3 regions of the Priestia sp. P5 genome follow, and region 1 is predicted to be linked to each of the others. Evidence: riboswitches for the same ligand, from Rfam matches in the RefSeq annotation. Region 1 holds a riboswitch; each other region holds the start of a gene.
The links. A riboswitch is a leader RNA that binds a small molecule or an ion and turns the genes downstream of it on or off. The one in region 1 is predicted to bind thiamine pyrophosphate.
Positions count from the first base shown of each region.

Region 2: it holds a riboswitch for thiamine pyrophosphate, as region 1 does, so the genes downstream of both, thiT (energy-coupled thiamine transporter ThiT) here and thiM (hydroxyethylthiazole kinase) in region 1, are expected to answer to the same signal.
Region 3: it holds a riboswitch for thiamine pyrophosphate, as region 1 does, so the genes downstream of both, MMB69_RS24495 (thiamine phosphate synthase) here and thiM (hydroxyethylthiazole kinase) in region 1, are expected to answer to the same signal.

Region 1 covers NZ_JAKWFJ010000001.1:2,603,012-2,607,278, forward strand. The annotation lists gene MMB69_RS13935 (hypothetical protein) at 1-208, shown strand, start outside; RNA gene ssrS (6S RNA) at 318-495, shown strand; gene MMB69_RS13945 (pyridoxamine 5'-phosphate oxidase family protein) at 643-1,071, shown strand; gene thiE (thiamine phosphate synthase) at 1,100-1,744, opposite strand; gene thiM (hydroxyethylthiazole kinase) at 1,758-2,564, opposite strand; TPP riboswitch at 2,640-2,748, opposite strand; gene MMB69_RS13960 (MFS transporter) at 2,941-4,158, opposite strand; gene MMB69_RS13965 (TetR/AcrR family transcriptional regulator) at 4,254-4,267, opposite strand, start outside.
Region 2 covers NZ_JAKWFJ010000001.1:2,195,112-2,199,378, reverse strand. The annotation lists gene MMB69_RS11895 (ethanolamine ammonia-lyase reactivating factor EutA) at 20-1,438, opposite strand; gene thiT (energy-coupled thiamine transporter ThiT) at 1,597-2,202, opposite strand; TPP riboswitch at 2,235-2,335, opposite strand; lysine riboswitch at 2,510-2,694, shown strand; gene MMB69_RS11885 (amino acid permease) at 2,797-4,236, shown strand.
Region 3 covers NZ_JAKWFJ010000005.1:61,501-65,767, reverse strand. The annotation lists gene MMB69_RS24515 (amino acid ABC transporter substrate-binding protein) at 1-399, opposite strand, end outside; gene MMB69_RS24510 (fluoride efflux transporter FluC) at 741-1,139, shown strand; gene crcB (fluoride efflux transporter CrcB) at 1,140-1,529, shown strand; gene MMB69_RS24500 (hypothetical protein) at 1,577-1,792, shown strand; TPP riboswitch at 1,951-2,052, shown strand; gene MMB69_RS24495 (thiamine phosphate synthase) at 2,174-2,797, shown strand; gene thiO (glycine oxidase ThiO) at 2,781-3,908, shown strand; gene thiS (sulfur carrier protein ThiS) at 3,905-4,108, shown strand; gene MMB69_RS24480 (thiazole synthase) at 4,114-4,267, shown strand, end outside.

The DNA.
Region 1 (4,267 bases):
AGCTTATGGAGATGCTTTTATGCAGTCACAGCTTGTTAGCGTGATGACCGCTGATTTTTTTGTTTTAACGTGGCTTTCTTACTCCGTTATGACAAAAGAAAGGATAGCATCCCGACCTTCCCTTCTCTTATGTTTCATTCCAGTTGCGGGTTCTTTTCTTATTTTGTTACTGCATAACCGCCAAGATATTAGAGAAGAAAAACTTTAAATAAAAGTCTTGCGTTCCATTCATTATTCCGTTATAATCATTTCTTGTACGATGAAAGTTGATTAATTAGAAAACATTTATATATCGGCATTTTATTTACATTTGTTATACATACCTGCGCTGTGCGTATACTCATGTTGTCTTAAACCTTTGAGTGTTAAAAGGGAGCTCAAAATTTAGCTGCAGATAGCACGCCCTTCTTGGGACGCTAAACCCGGCTATGAGGGCACCCACCTAGTAGATCTGGGTATTTAAGACACTTAGGGTTACGGCAGTGCGGGCTTATTTTTTAGTTAGCTGTAGCTAGCTTTTTTTATTTTTTAATTTATTAGTTTACATAATTATTTTATTGTTAACTTATATTTTTTTTAGACATGTATGTTTTATTTATCTTCGATTGAGGAACATAAAAAGTAATAAAGGAGATGGATAAAATGAATGAACAAAAAATTGCTAAAAAAGTAAATGAAGTATTAGAAGGAAATCGTGTAGGAACATTAGCCACAGTTGTAAACAACAAACCCCACTCTCGCTATATGACATTTTTCAGCGATGAAGATGGTATCGCTCTTTACACACCAACAAATATCAATACACATAAGGCAGAAGAAATCGAAGCCAATCCGAACGTGCACGTACTATTAGGCTACAGCGGCGAAGGATATGGTGATCAATACTTAGAATTATCTGGGACAGCTGTTCTTCGTACTGGTGATCAATTAAAAGGACGTATATGGAACAATCACATGAAAGAATGGTTTGACGGTCCAAATGACCCTGAGTATGTTGTTCTGGAAATTACGCCAAACGAAATTCGCTTTATGAATGAAGGCGAAGAAACTCCTCAAACTGTTCAGCTATAATAAAAAAAGCGCACACTGTGCGCTTTTTTTATTTTCCTACCGCTTCTTTCAATTGAGCTGCTTTTTCTTTTGGAGACGCTGCTAAGCTAATCGCGGTAATAATAGAAACGCCATCTGCACCTGCTTCTACTACTTGTTTGGCATTTTCAGGCGTGATGCCACCGATTCCTACAATTGGAAAGTCAATATTCTGGTTTCGCACTTCTTCAATTAATTTTGTACCTTGCACTGCTTTTGCGTCTTTTTTTGTAGAAGTAGGAAAAACAGGTCCCATTCCTACATAATCCGCCCCGTCTTTTATCGCTTGCTGCAGCTCTTGTATATTATGAACAGAGACGCCCACAATTCCTTTTCCTATTTTTTCTCGAACAATATGAGCTTTTTCATCTTCTTGTCCAATATGAACGCCATCTGCTTGTAAACGGATCGCTAAGTCAAGATCATCATTCACAACAAAAGGAACGTTGTGCTGCTGACAAATTTGCTGAAGTTCCTTCGCCAGCTGATATTTCGCTTCTCCTGTTAGGGCACCTTCGCCTTTTTCACGGAATTGAAACACGGTAACGCCGCCTTGAATTGCTTCTTTCAACACTTCTTTCGGATCTTTTGTACAGTTAGTGCTGCCCATTATAAAATAAACTGGCAGCAGCTTTTTGATTTCTTCGTTTGTCATTTTCCGGCTCCTTTTAACGTTGATGTACTCTTGCATATGATTCAATATCCTGCCCAGATAAAAGATGAAGCTGATTTAACAGCTCAATTTGAAAGCTCCCCGGCCCTTCTTCACCTTTTTTCGCTGCGGCGATTTCACCTGCCACTCCGTAAAAACTTAAAGCAGCAACGCTTGCCTCGACATATTCTTTTTCTACAGCGGCGAAAGCTCCTATAATTGATGTTAGCAGACATCCAGTACCCGTCACTTTCGTAAATAACGGGTGACCGTTGTCTACTGTATACGTTGTGTTTCCATCCGTGATTACATCTTGTTTACCCGTAATAACAATCACTGTACCTAATTTGTTCGCTGCTTTCTCAGCAAGTTCAATGACGTCTCCTTGTCCTTCTAATGAATCAACGCCTTTAATGAGCCATGACTCGCCTACTACATTCGCAACTTCAGCAGCGTTACCACGAATAACTGCAATATTTAATTCTTCTACAAGCTGACGTGCTACTTCTGTACGAAACGGTGTTGCTCCGGCTCCTACAGGATCGAAAATAACCGGCACGCCATTTTCATTTGCTGATTTTCCTGCTATTCTCATCGCTTCTACTTCTTGAGCCGTCAGTGTACCCATATTTAAGACAAGCGCTCCGGCGATTCGTGCCATGTCAGCCACTTCTTCCTTCGCATAAGCCATAACAGGTGAAGCTCCTAGTGCAAGCAGTCCATTTGCAGTAAAATTGGTTACCACGACATTCGTAATATTATGAACAAGTGGACTTGTATCTCTTACTTTTTCTAATTGAGCTGAAATTTTACTAATATCCATATTCTCTCACTCTTTTCATTTAGTTTTAACACTGCAAAAAAAAGACAAAAAAGCACCTTGCATGCGCAAAGTGCTTTGGTATGTACTCACATTCCCTGCGCTGGCATTATCCAACAGGTTCAAATGGTCAACAGGCGCCCCTGTACTCTCAGCCTGCCCCGCGCAAGCTCCCATACTATTCTTGTTACGTTTAAAGTTTACTATTAACCTTTTTTATTTGCAACCATTTCACTGTTTTGCCGATAAAATAAAGCTTCGCTATAGGCTGAGTGGTGTTGTAAATCTTACAGCTTTACTAAAAGCATCATTGAAAGACCTCCAGTAAGCTACTGGAGGTCTTTTATCCCCTAAAAATTCTATCATTTTTTCCTTCTCGTTATTTCTCTTGAATCGCTTGATTTCTCACAGCTGTTTTTCGGTCCTTCCCTGCTCTTAAAGATAAAAGAAAACAAAGCAGCAGTACAAGTGCAGCTGATACGTACGGGTAATTAATGTTTATATCAAAGAGAAAGCCTGCTACAACGGGTCCAATAATATTCCCAAGACTTGTATAAGCAGAATTTAGTCCGGCTACGTACCCTTGGTCGTCTTGTGCCATCATCGACATTTGCGTGCTGATTGCCGGACGTAAAATATCTGTTGCTAAAAAGACGATAAATGTTACAACAATAATAAGCCAGTACGTGTGCACAAATAGCGTAAGTAAAATAAAAAGTCCCGTCATCATCAAGCAAAACGAAATCACTCTTTTTTCACCGAACTTATTTAAAATCCATCCAAAAATCGTAACCTGCACAACAGCCCCTGCAATAGAGCCAAACGTAATAACAAACGCAATATCTTTTGGCGTAAAGCTAAATTTATGATCAACAAATAGTGAAAAAATTGTTTCATAATTGGATAATCCAAACGATGTCACAAAAACGATAATTAAACTTAAAAAATAAGGTTCTTTATAAGAATTCATAAGCTGCAGTAGCAGCCGATCTTCTTTTGGATTCTCATTGTTTGAAACAGCAGGATTTTGTACAGGACGAGACTCTGGCAAAACAAGAAGCGTAATCACTGCAGCCAAGCCTCCTGCTACTGCGGCCATATAAAATGGCACGCGCATGCCGTATTCAGCTAAAAAGCCTCCGATACCGGGCCCAATAATAAATCCTGTTGTAATCGCCGCCGTCACATAGCCCATTCCTTTAGCACGTTCTTTAGCAGACGTCACGTCCGCTGTATAGGCCATAACAGCAGGCATAATGAGCGCGGCCCCGACCCCGCCTAACATTCTCGATACAAATAATAAAAGAGGCGTACTCACTGAACCAAAGAACCATTCAGACAAGGCAAAAACAATCATTCCCGCTACAATAATTTTCTTTCTCCCTAACGAATCTGATAACCGCCCTGCTAAAGGTGAAAACAGAAATTGAGTTAGTGAAAACACCGCTACTAAAAGCCCCATCACGCTTCCGTTGATATGAAGCTCTGTCATATATGTTGGCATAATTGGAATAACGAGACCAATTCCTGTAAAAATAATAAAAATATTTAGCATGAGCAGCAAAATCGCCGCTCGATTTCTTAACAATAATGACATATAAACCTCCTGATTAAAAAATACTGAACGTTCGGTCTATAAAAATACAAAATAATGAGGGATTACTCATTACCTCAATAAGCATCCCCGATTATTTAAGAAGACCTTG
Region 2 (4,267 bases), 410 kb from region 1:
TCCTTAGATATTTAATAGATTATGATGAAAAAGCGAGCGTTTTAACGGAAACGGAGATCGCCTCTCCAGCTACTGGTAACCCTAGATCAATGTAATCTCCGTGTGTAAAATCAATTTGATCTAAACAAATAATTTCTAACTCTTTGCTCTGTTTAGCTAATGCTTGTCCTAAGGCTTTTGCAATATCTTGTTCGCATAGAACAACGAGGCACTTAGCTCCCTTAAAACAAGCAATAAATTCAGCGCTTATTACTTTTGCTAATTCTTGAAGCATCTTATAGCTGCAGTAAGGAAAATGAGATAAAGCAATAGCAGCGGGGGGATCTTCTGCACTGAAAATAGTTGAAGCCTGCATACATGACGCCCGAGCTCTTTCTTGAAACAGCTGCGGATTCCACGTCTCTTCTTGCTGAACGGGTATCTCTATAATCGGAATATTTTTTAGCGGCAGCCGCTTCGACCCAATGTATACGGTTGATCCGCTAACTTCTGTATTTTGCATACCAGCACCAATTACAGTAGCGCGCGTTGTCTCAGCGGCTTGAGATATTTGGATGGATTGAAAATGATATGCTAGAAGCGGACCAATGTCTCCATGTATGGCCACTTCTTTCACGGTTTTTGGCTTTTGCTTCTCCATCATTGCTCCTACTCCTCCTGAAACCATGATCGTTTCGGGGTGTATAGAAGATCTTGTATGAGGAGAAACAAGCAGCGTGGAATTTTGATTCAGCACTTTTACATATTTCACGGTTTCTTCAGCTAGTAATTGACAGATAGACGAAAGCTTTTCAAATGTTGCTTTTTCACCTTCTCGTAGTGTTAAAGAATTATTTTTTAAAAATTCAGTTAAATAAGGTGAAATGTAGGTTACAGCACCGTCTGAATTCAGCCGAATTAATCTCCCACCTACATGCAGTGTGAACGTTTCTATCACTTTTCCATTTTGACATAAAGCGATGTTAGCAGTGCCTCCTCCTACATCAATATTGGCAATTACTGCATTTGTTTCAGCAGAACGTTCGATTGCTCCCGATCCTTTTGCTGCTAATATTCCTTCCAAGTCAGCGCCGGCTGTTGCAACAACAAAATCCCCAGCATGTTCGGCTAGATAGTGAACGATACTTTCTGCATTTTGCTTTCTAGCCGTTTCTCCTGTAATGATCACAGCACCTGCCTCCACTTGATCTAAGGAGATTCCTGCATTCTTATACTCTTGTTCTAGTAGTACCGTTAATCTTTGAACATCGATTTCAACATCGTTTAGCATAGGGGTGGTATAGATAGAACTTGCATACGTTACGCGACGATCAATAATTTGACAGCCTGGCAGCGTAAACTGATTTTGTTGATTTGCTATTAACAGCTTGCTTACAACCAGCTTTGTTGTGCTTGTTCCAATATCTAAACCTATGCTCGTGATCCATTTCTGTAGCATGCTATCAATCCCTTATCTCGTTTGAATATGGTGATTATCATAAAACAGTTTTTTGAATATTTCACTAACTATGTTATCAAACCTGACACATTTTCGTGTAAACAAAGGTGACAAATGACAAAAAAAAGACTAAACCTTGGTAGATTTAGCCTTTTTTATTATGAGTGTGATTTAGTTACAATCATTCTTGATGCCGATGGGATTAATAGTGAAAGGATAATTAGACATGATAGCAACGACCCAATCATCGAAATCCCGTTTATCGAGAAAGAATACCATAGAATAGGCATTCCTTTTGGGGCAGCAAATCCCCAAAATATTAAGCCTGCAATGAAATGGCAAAAATAACGAGCAAAACTTCCTATAATTAAAGATAAGATAATAAAAAAGAAAGCTTTTGATCTTTGATTATTAGCTAAGTATCCTTTAATAGAACTAGAGAAAATCCCGCCAAATCCAATAAAGGTAACAGCGATAATATACTCTATAAAAGCTTGCAATGGGGTTAAAATATATGCATTTCCTAAAGCTAATTGCAATATTCCCCATAAAAATCCGGATAAAGCTCCTCCTTTGACTCCCCATCGAAAGCACATAATAAAAATAGGAACCATAGAGAACGAAATGCTTACGCCTATTGCAATTTTTATAGAAGGTAAAAGATCAATTAAAAAAGCCAATGCTGCAAAAATAGCTATTTCAATTTTAGCCTGTAAAGGTAATGCTTTATTCACGTTTCTCACTCCTGTTTTTGAATCATTCATATCAAACGGTTTACACAGGAGTAAGCAAATATATGCTACTATTCCCACATTCCTACGCTAGCGTTAACTAACAGGTTCTAAGGGTCTGAACAATTTGTTCACTCTCAGCACGTCGGCTCCCCCTGTGGTACGTTCGGATATTTATGTAGTATTATGACAACACTCATTATACCATATGTAACAAAATAGATTCGAGAGATTTCAAAGATGTTTCTATTTTCTGAATCTATTTTTTATAATGACAATCGTTTTAGTATTTGTTATACTTCTTTTATGTCAAATGAATATAAAAAACCCTCATCCTAATCGATGAGGTAGAGGTCGCAGTTTTTAATAGTAAAGTAACGGAAATGCAGAGAACATTGAGGATGTTGCTTGAAAGGAAAAATTGCCGAAGTTTAGATCACTTCTCGGTTGATTTAAGCTGGGGCTGTCTCCGAACAGGAACAGAACTGTCACATCATGCGAGTGATGTGAAGAGCTATCTTCACGGAAGGTTGACGCGGTTTTCAGATTTAAAAGCGCGCACATATACTGCGGGCTTTTTTTATGTTATCCCGTCTCTTTCCGTACATTCGAAAGGAGTATTTATCTATGCAAGAGCAGCAAGAATTAAAACGTGGGTTGAAATCTCGCCACTTAACGATGATTTCATTAGGAGGAGCCATCGGAACCGGCTTATTCCTAGCAAGTGGTGGAGCAATTCACACAGCAGGACCTGGGGGAGCGCTTTTAGCTTACGCTATTATTGGTGTCATGGTTTACTTTTTGATGACCAGCCTGGCGGAGCTCGCAGCTTATATGCCTGAAGCTGGTTCGTTTAGTACGTATGCGTCTCGATTTGTAGATCCATCCTTTGGTTTCGCTCTCGGCTGGAACTATTGGTACAACTGGGCTATTACAATTGCAGCTGAATTATCTGCTGGAGCCCTTATTATGAAATTTTGGTTCCCGAACTCTTCTTCTATTTTATGGAGTGCCCTGTTTTTATTAATTATGTTTGGGCTTAACTACCTTTCTGTAAAAGGATTTGGCGAATCTGAATTTTGGTTTTCATTAATTAAAGTAGTAACGGTTATCATCTTTTTAGTTATTGGTATTATGATGATTTTTGGTATCTTTAACAATGAAGCGCCAGGTTTTAAAAACTTCACGCTTGGTGATGGACCGATTCACGGTGGATTCTTTACTGTCTTAGGTATTTTTATGGCTGCTGGTTTTTCATTCCAAGGAACAGAGTTGCTTGGGGTCGCGGCTGGAGAAAGTGAAGATCCGGAAAAAACGGTTCCTCGCGCAGTTAAACAAGTCTTCTGGCGCATCTTGTTATTTTATATTTTAGCTATTTTTGTTATTGGAATGCTTATTCCATACACAGCGGATTCATTAGCAAGCGATGATGTGCGGGTAAGTCCGTTTACTCTAATATTCGAACGAGCAGGTCTGGCGTTTGCGGCATCGGCTATCAATGCCGTTATTTTAACAGCCGTTTTATCTGCTGGTAACTCAGGTATGTATGCTTCTACGCGTATGCTGTGGAACTTAGCGAAAGATGGAAAAGCACCAAGGTTCTTAGCAAAAGTGAATAAACGAGGCGTTCCAGTTAATGCCTTAATCGCAACGGCACTTGTCGGTACACTTGCATTTGGTGCTTCATTTTTTGGAGACGGTGCGGTATACACATGGTTACTTAACGCTTCTGGTATGTCTGGTTTTATTGCTTGGTTAGGAATTGCAATCAGCCACTATCGTTTTAGAAGAGCTTTTGTTGCCCAAGGTCATGCTTTGAGTGAACTTCCATATCATGCAAAACTTTTCCCGTTTGGTCCTATCTTTGCCTTTATTTTATGTGCTGTTGTTATTTTAGGTCAAAACTATTCGGCGTTTATGGGTGATTCGATTGACTGGTACGGTGTACTTGTTTCTTATATCGGACTTCCTTTATTCTTAATTGTTTGGTTAGGATACAAATGGACGAAAAAGTCAAAACTTATTCCGTTAAAAGAATGTCAAGTAACAGTGAAAAAATACGAATAAAAAAAGCTCTCTATTCTTTTGAATAGAGAGC
Region 3 (4,267 bases), on a different contig from region 1:
GATGTATGGATCAGAGAAATCGTATTTCTTTTGACGATCTTCACGAATACCAACTTCATTAGCAATCATGTCAAATCGTTTAGCATCTAATCCAGCAAACATGCCATCCCACTGTGTTTCTTTGAACTCAGCTTTTACGCCAAGACGTTTAGCTACTTCTTGAGCCAATTCTACATCAAACCCAGTTAGCTTTTGTTTGTCATCATGAAAAGTGAACGGAGGGTATGTACCTTCAGTTCCAATTGTTAATACGCCATCTTTTTTCACTTTATTATATAAATCTTCTTGTGAAGATTTATTGTCCCCATTGTTTGCTTCATTTTTTGAGCTAGAACCGCATGCGGCAAGCACAACTGTGAAAGCTAATAGTAGCGACAAAAGTGCAGCAAATTTCTTCATTTTCTAAACCCCCTAGTATTCTGATAGGAAATGATACTCTGTGATACTAAACAAGAACACAGCAAAAGTCAACAAAAAAAACTTATACGATTAATGTGACTTAAAATAAGGGAAATATACCTTCTATACACGGTTTGTCATAAGGATACAGAAAGATTTTAAAATTTGGATTAAGTGGATTTTTAAGGGAGATTCGAGGAGGAAAAAGGAAGTTTCATGCGACGATTTTCTCTTTCATTTTTTCATGACTTTTGGTGCAATAAACATATAGTTAAATGTTAAGGTAGAAATAAATTCCTTATGGTACACTTAAAGAAGAATTTATGAAACGGAGCGATATGATGAAAGCTATAAACTTAATCTCAATTGCTTTTGGTGCTATCGCTGGTACATATGCACGTTATTTGCTGAATCTTTCCTTATTATATACGGGCTATCCAATAGGAACGGTAATCGAAAACCTATTAGGAAGCTTCATACTAGGCCTATTAACAGGATTTTTTGTGTGGAAAAAGCCAAAAGAATGGATAAAGCTTGGGCTAGGAGTTGGCGTGTGCGGCGGTTTTACAACGTATTCAACGTTTGCAGGAGACGTCATTTCCCTCACACAGCACCATTTATTTTGGGGAGCCATTTATGTCATTGTCTCTTTAGTAGGTGGAATCCTTCTTGCCTTAGCAGGCTATCTATGCGGTGAAGAGGCAGGGAAAAATTTAGTGAAAGTACATGAGGTGAAGTAGATGAGCATAGTGAGCTTGGCACTTGGCGGAGCAGCTGGAGGAATATGCCGTTATCTTTTGGGTTTAAAAGTTACAAAAACAGTTTCAAACCCTCCTTTTCCAGTATCAATGCTATTTGTAAACTTGCTCGGTGCGTTTGGCCTTGGTCTTTTTTTCGGTAGTTATTATGGAAAGGTTCCTAGTCATGCTTATGATGATTCAATATTTTTAATGATTGGCATTGGTTTTTTTGGTGCCTTTACCACTTTTTCAACGTTTAGTGTGGAAACCGTACAGTTAATTCGAGAAAAATCTTATCGGAAAATGTTGGCGTACGTGGGGATTTCAGCATTTGGAACAGTTGGTTTATTTACAGTCGGTTTACTGGCAGGAACGTTTTTATTTAAGTAAAGAGAACGTTTCTAGTAGGGAAAAACAAAAAGACGGAGAAGTAGAGAATGGATAGAAAAGCAGAAGTTTGGAAATACATTTTGTTGATTGTAGCTGTTGCAGGTCAGATCATCGGTTTTTTATTTTTATTTATAAATGTTGTGGCGGCATTTATTTTTTACGGTTTTTATATTCTAACTTTTATTATGTTACTCCTGCTGTTTATATGGGATCGGAAAAAGGAAAAAGACAAAGAAGAATTTGACGACTATACCGATTACTAACCATATAAAAAGCAGAATGATGTGGTGCGCTGGGTCTCTTAGTAAAGAAGCTTAAAAGATATATCTATAAAAGGAAGAGAGCCGTAAGAGCATAAAGAGATATTGTATTTACATCTAGTTGTGTTATAATTTTAAGTGCAAAAACAAAATCAATAAATAGCAATCACTAGGGGAGCTTTTTGAAGCTGAGACGAATGTATTTCGGACCCTTTGAACCTGATCTGGTTTGTACCAGCGTAGGGAAGTGGCGATCATGTTTACATAACGATACATGCTAACCACTCTACGTTGTAGAGTGGTTTTTTGTATGTAATAAAGCCCTCTACACAAGATGAAGTGATTGAAATTTCTCTTTATTCTGAACGGAAAGGTTTCGATCATATGGATATTCCTAAATTTCATGTCATTACAACAGATAAGCAGCCAATTGAAGAGGTTCGAGACATTTTAACGGCTATTGAGCCTTTTGCGGGTGCCATTCATATTAGAGAAAAAAAGAAAACGGCAAAGCAGATTCAATGTTTGCTAGAAAGCCTGCCATTTTGTCTCTCTAAAATTATTGTAAATGACCGAGTTGATGTAGCGCATGCTTTAAAAGCAAAAGGCGTACAGCTTGCCTATCATAGTTTAGATGTTTCGTGTGTTAGAGACGCATTTCCTTCTCTTATTGTCGGAAAATCAGTTCACTCTGTGGAAGAAGCTCTAGAAGCTGAAAAAGATGGCGCTCATTATATTCTATACGGACATATTTATTCAACTCATTCAAAAAAAGGATTAAAAAGTCGAGGGATAGCAGCGCTAAAAGAAGTAGTAGACGCTGTGGAGATACCAGTTATTGCGATTGGTGGGATTACACCTGGAAATGCCAAAGAGGTACTGCAAACAGGAGCACACGGTATAGCTGTGATGTCTGGTGCCATGCTTGCGCAAAATCCCCTTGAAGCGATTAAACAATATTCTCATATATGGACATCTGGAGGTGGAGAAAATGAAGCAGCATTATGATGTACTGTTAGTCGGAGGAGGCATAATCAGCTCTTCTATCGCTTATCATTTGTCAAAACAAGGAGCATCAGTGGCCATTCTTGAGCGCAATCAAATTGGTTGTGAAGCTTCAAGTGCAGCCGCTGGTATTTTAGGTGCCCAAGCTGAAATTGATGAAGAAGGTCCTCTTTTAGACCTTGCTATTAAGAGCCGAAGCATGTTTCCTGAGCTGGTGAAGGAACTAAAAGAAAAAACGGCCATCGACGTAGAGCTCATTCAAAAAGGCTTATTAAAAGTCGCTGTAACAGAAGAAGATGCACACGTATTAAAGAAAAAAGCCGCTCAGCACCACCGGTGGGATGAACATGTAAGATGGATCGATGTAAAAGAAGCGCGTTTGTTAGAACCCGGGCTCTCTCCAGACATATACGGAGCCATTACAATACCGGGGGACGGCCAGCTAGCTCCAGCTAAGTTAACGCAAGCTCTTGCTCATGGAGCCTTGTATCACGGAGCAGATGTATTTGAATACTGTGACGTTCATTCTCTTATTATGGAAAATGAAACAGTAAAAGGTATACAGACGTCCAAAGGCTCTTTTTATGGAGAAAAAGTAGTTATTGCAGCAGGCTCATGGGCTAAACGCTTTATTTCTTCTGAACATTTAGGTCAGGTGTTTCCTGTAAAAGGGGAGTGTATTGCTCTGCAAAGTCATAAGCCGCTGCTTTCTAAAACGATTTTTTTAGATGAAGGTTTTTACTTAGTGCCAAAGACTGGTGGAAGAATCGTAATAGGGGCAACTAAGCTAAAGCATGACTTTACCAAGACGGTTTCTGCACAAGGTATTCAATTTTTGCTGAATAAAGCTTCTGCGCTTCTGCCGGCTATTAAAGAAGCCACATTTGAAAAAGCATGGGCAGGTCTTCGTCCACAAACAAATGATGGCTGGCCTTATTTAGGAGAGCATCCTGAAATAGGGAATCTACACATGGCGTTTGGCCACTACCGAAACGGTATTTTATTAAGTGCTGCAACTGGAAAAATTATGGCTGATGCTTTGTTAGGGAAAAAGCCGAATCATTCATTTTTTACATCATTTCAGCTAACTAGAGTAATGGAGGGAGTTCATTGAATCTAATCATTAATGGTAAGACCGTTACTGTTGGAGATGAAATTGAAACGGTTCAGCACTTGTTGCAGGCTCAGAACCTGCACGAACGAGTGGTAATTGTTGAGCTAAACAAGAATATTTTACAAAAAGAAGAACATAGTGATGCAAGTTTAAAAGATGGAGATGCGTTAGAAGTCGTTTCATTTGTAGGAGGAGGATGAAGAGTATGTTAAAAATTGGACAATATACATTTAATTCACGTTTATTATTAGGAACAGGAAAATTTCCGGACTTTACGACTCAGCGTCAAGCGGTAGAAGAGTCGGAAACAGAAATTTTAACATTTGCTGTTAGACGAATGGATATTTTTGATCAAAATC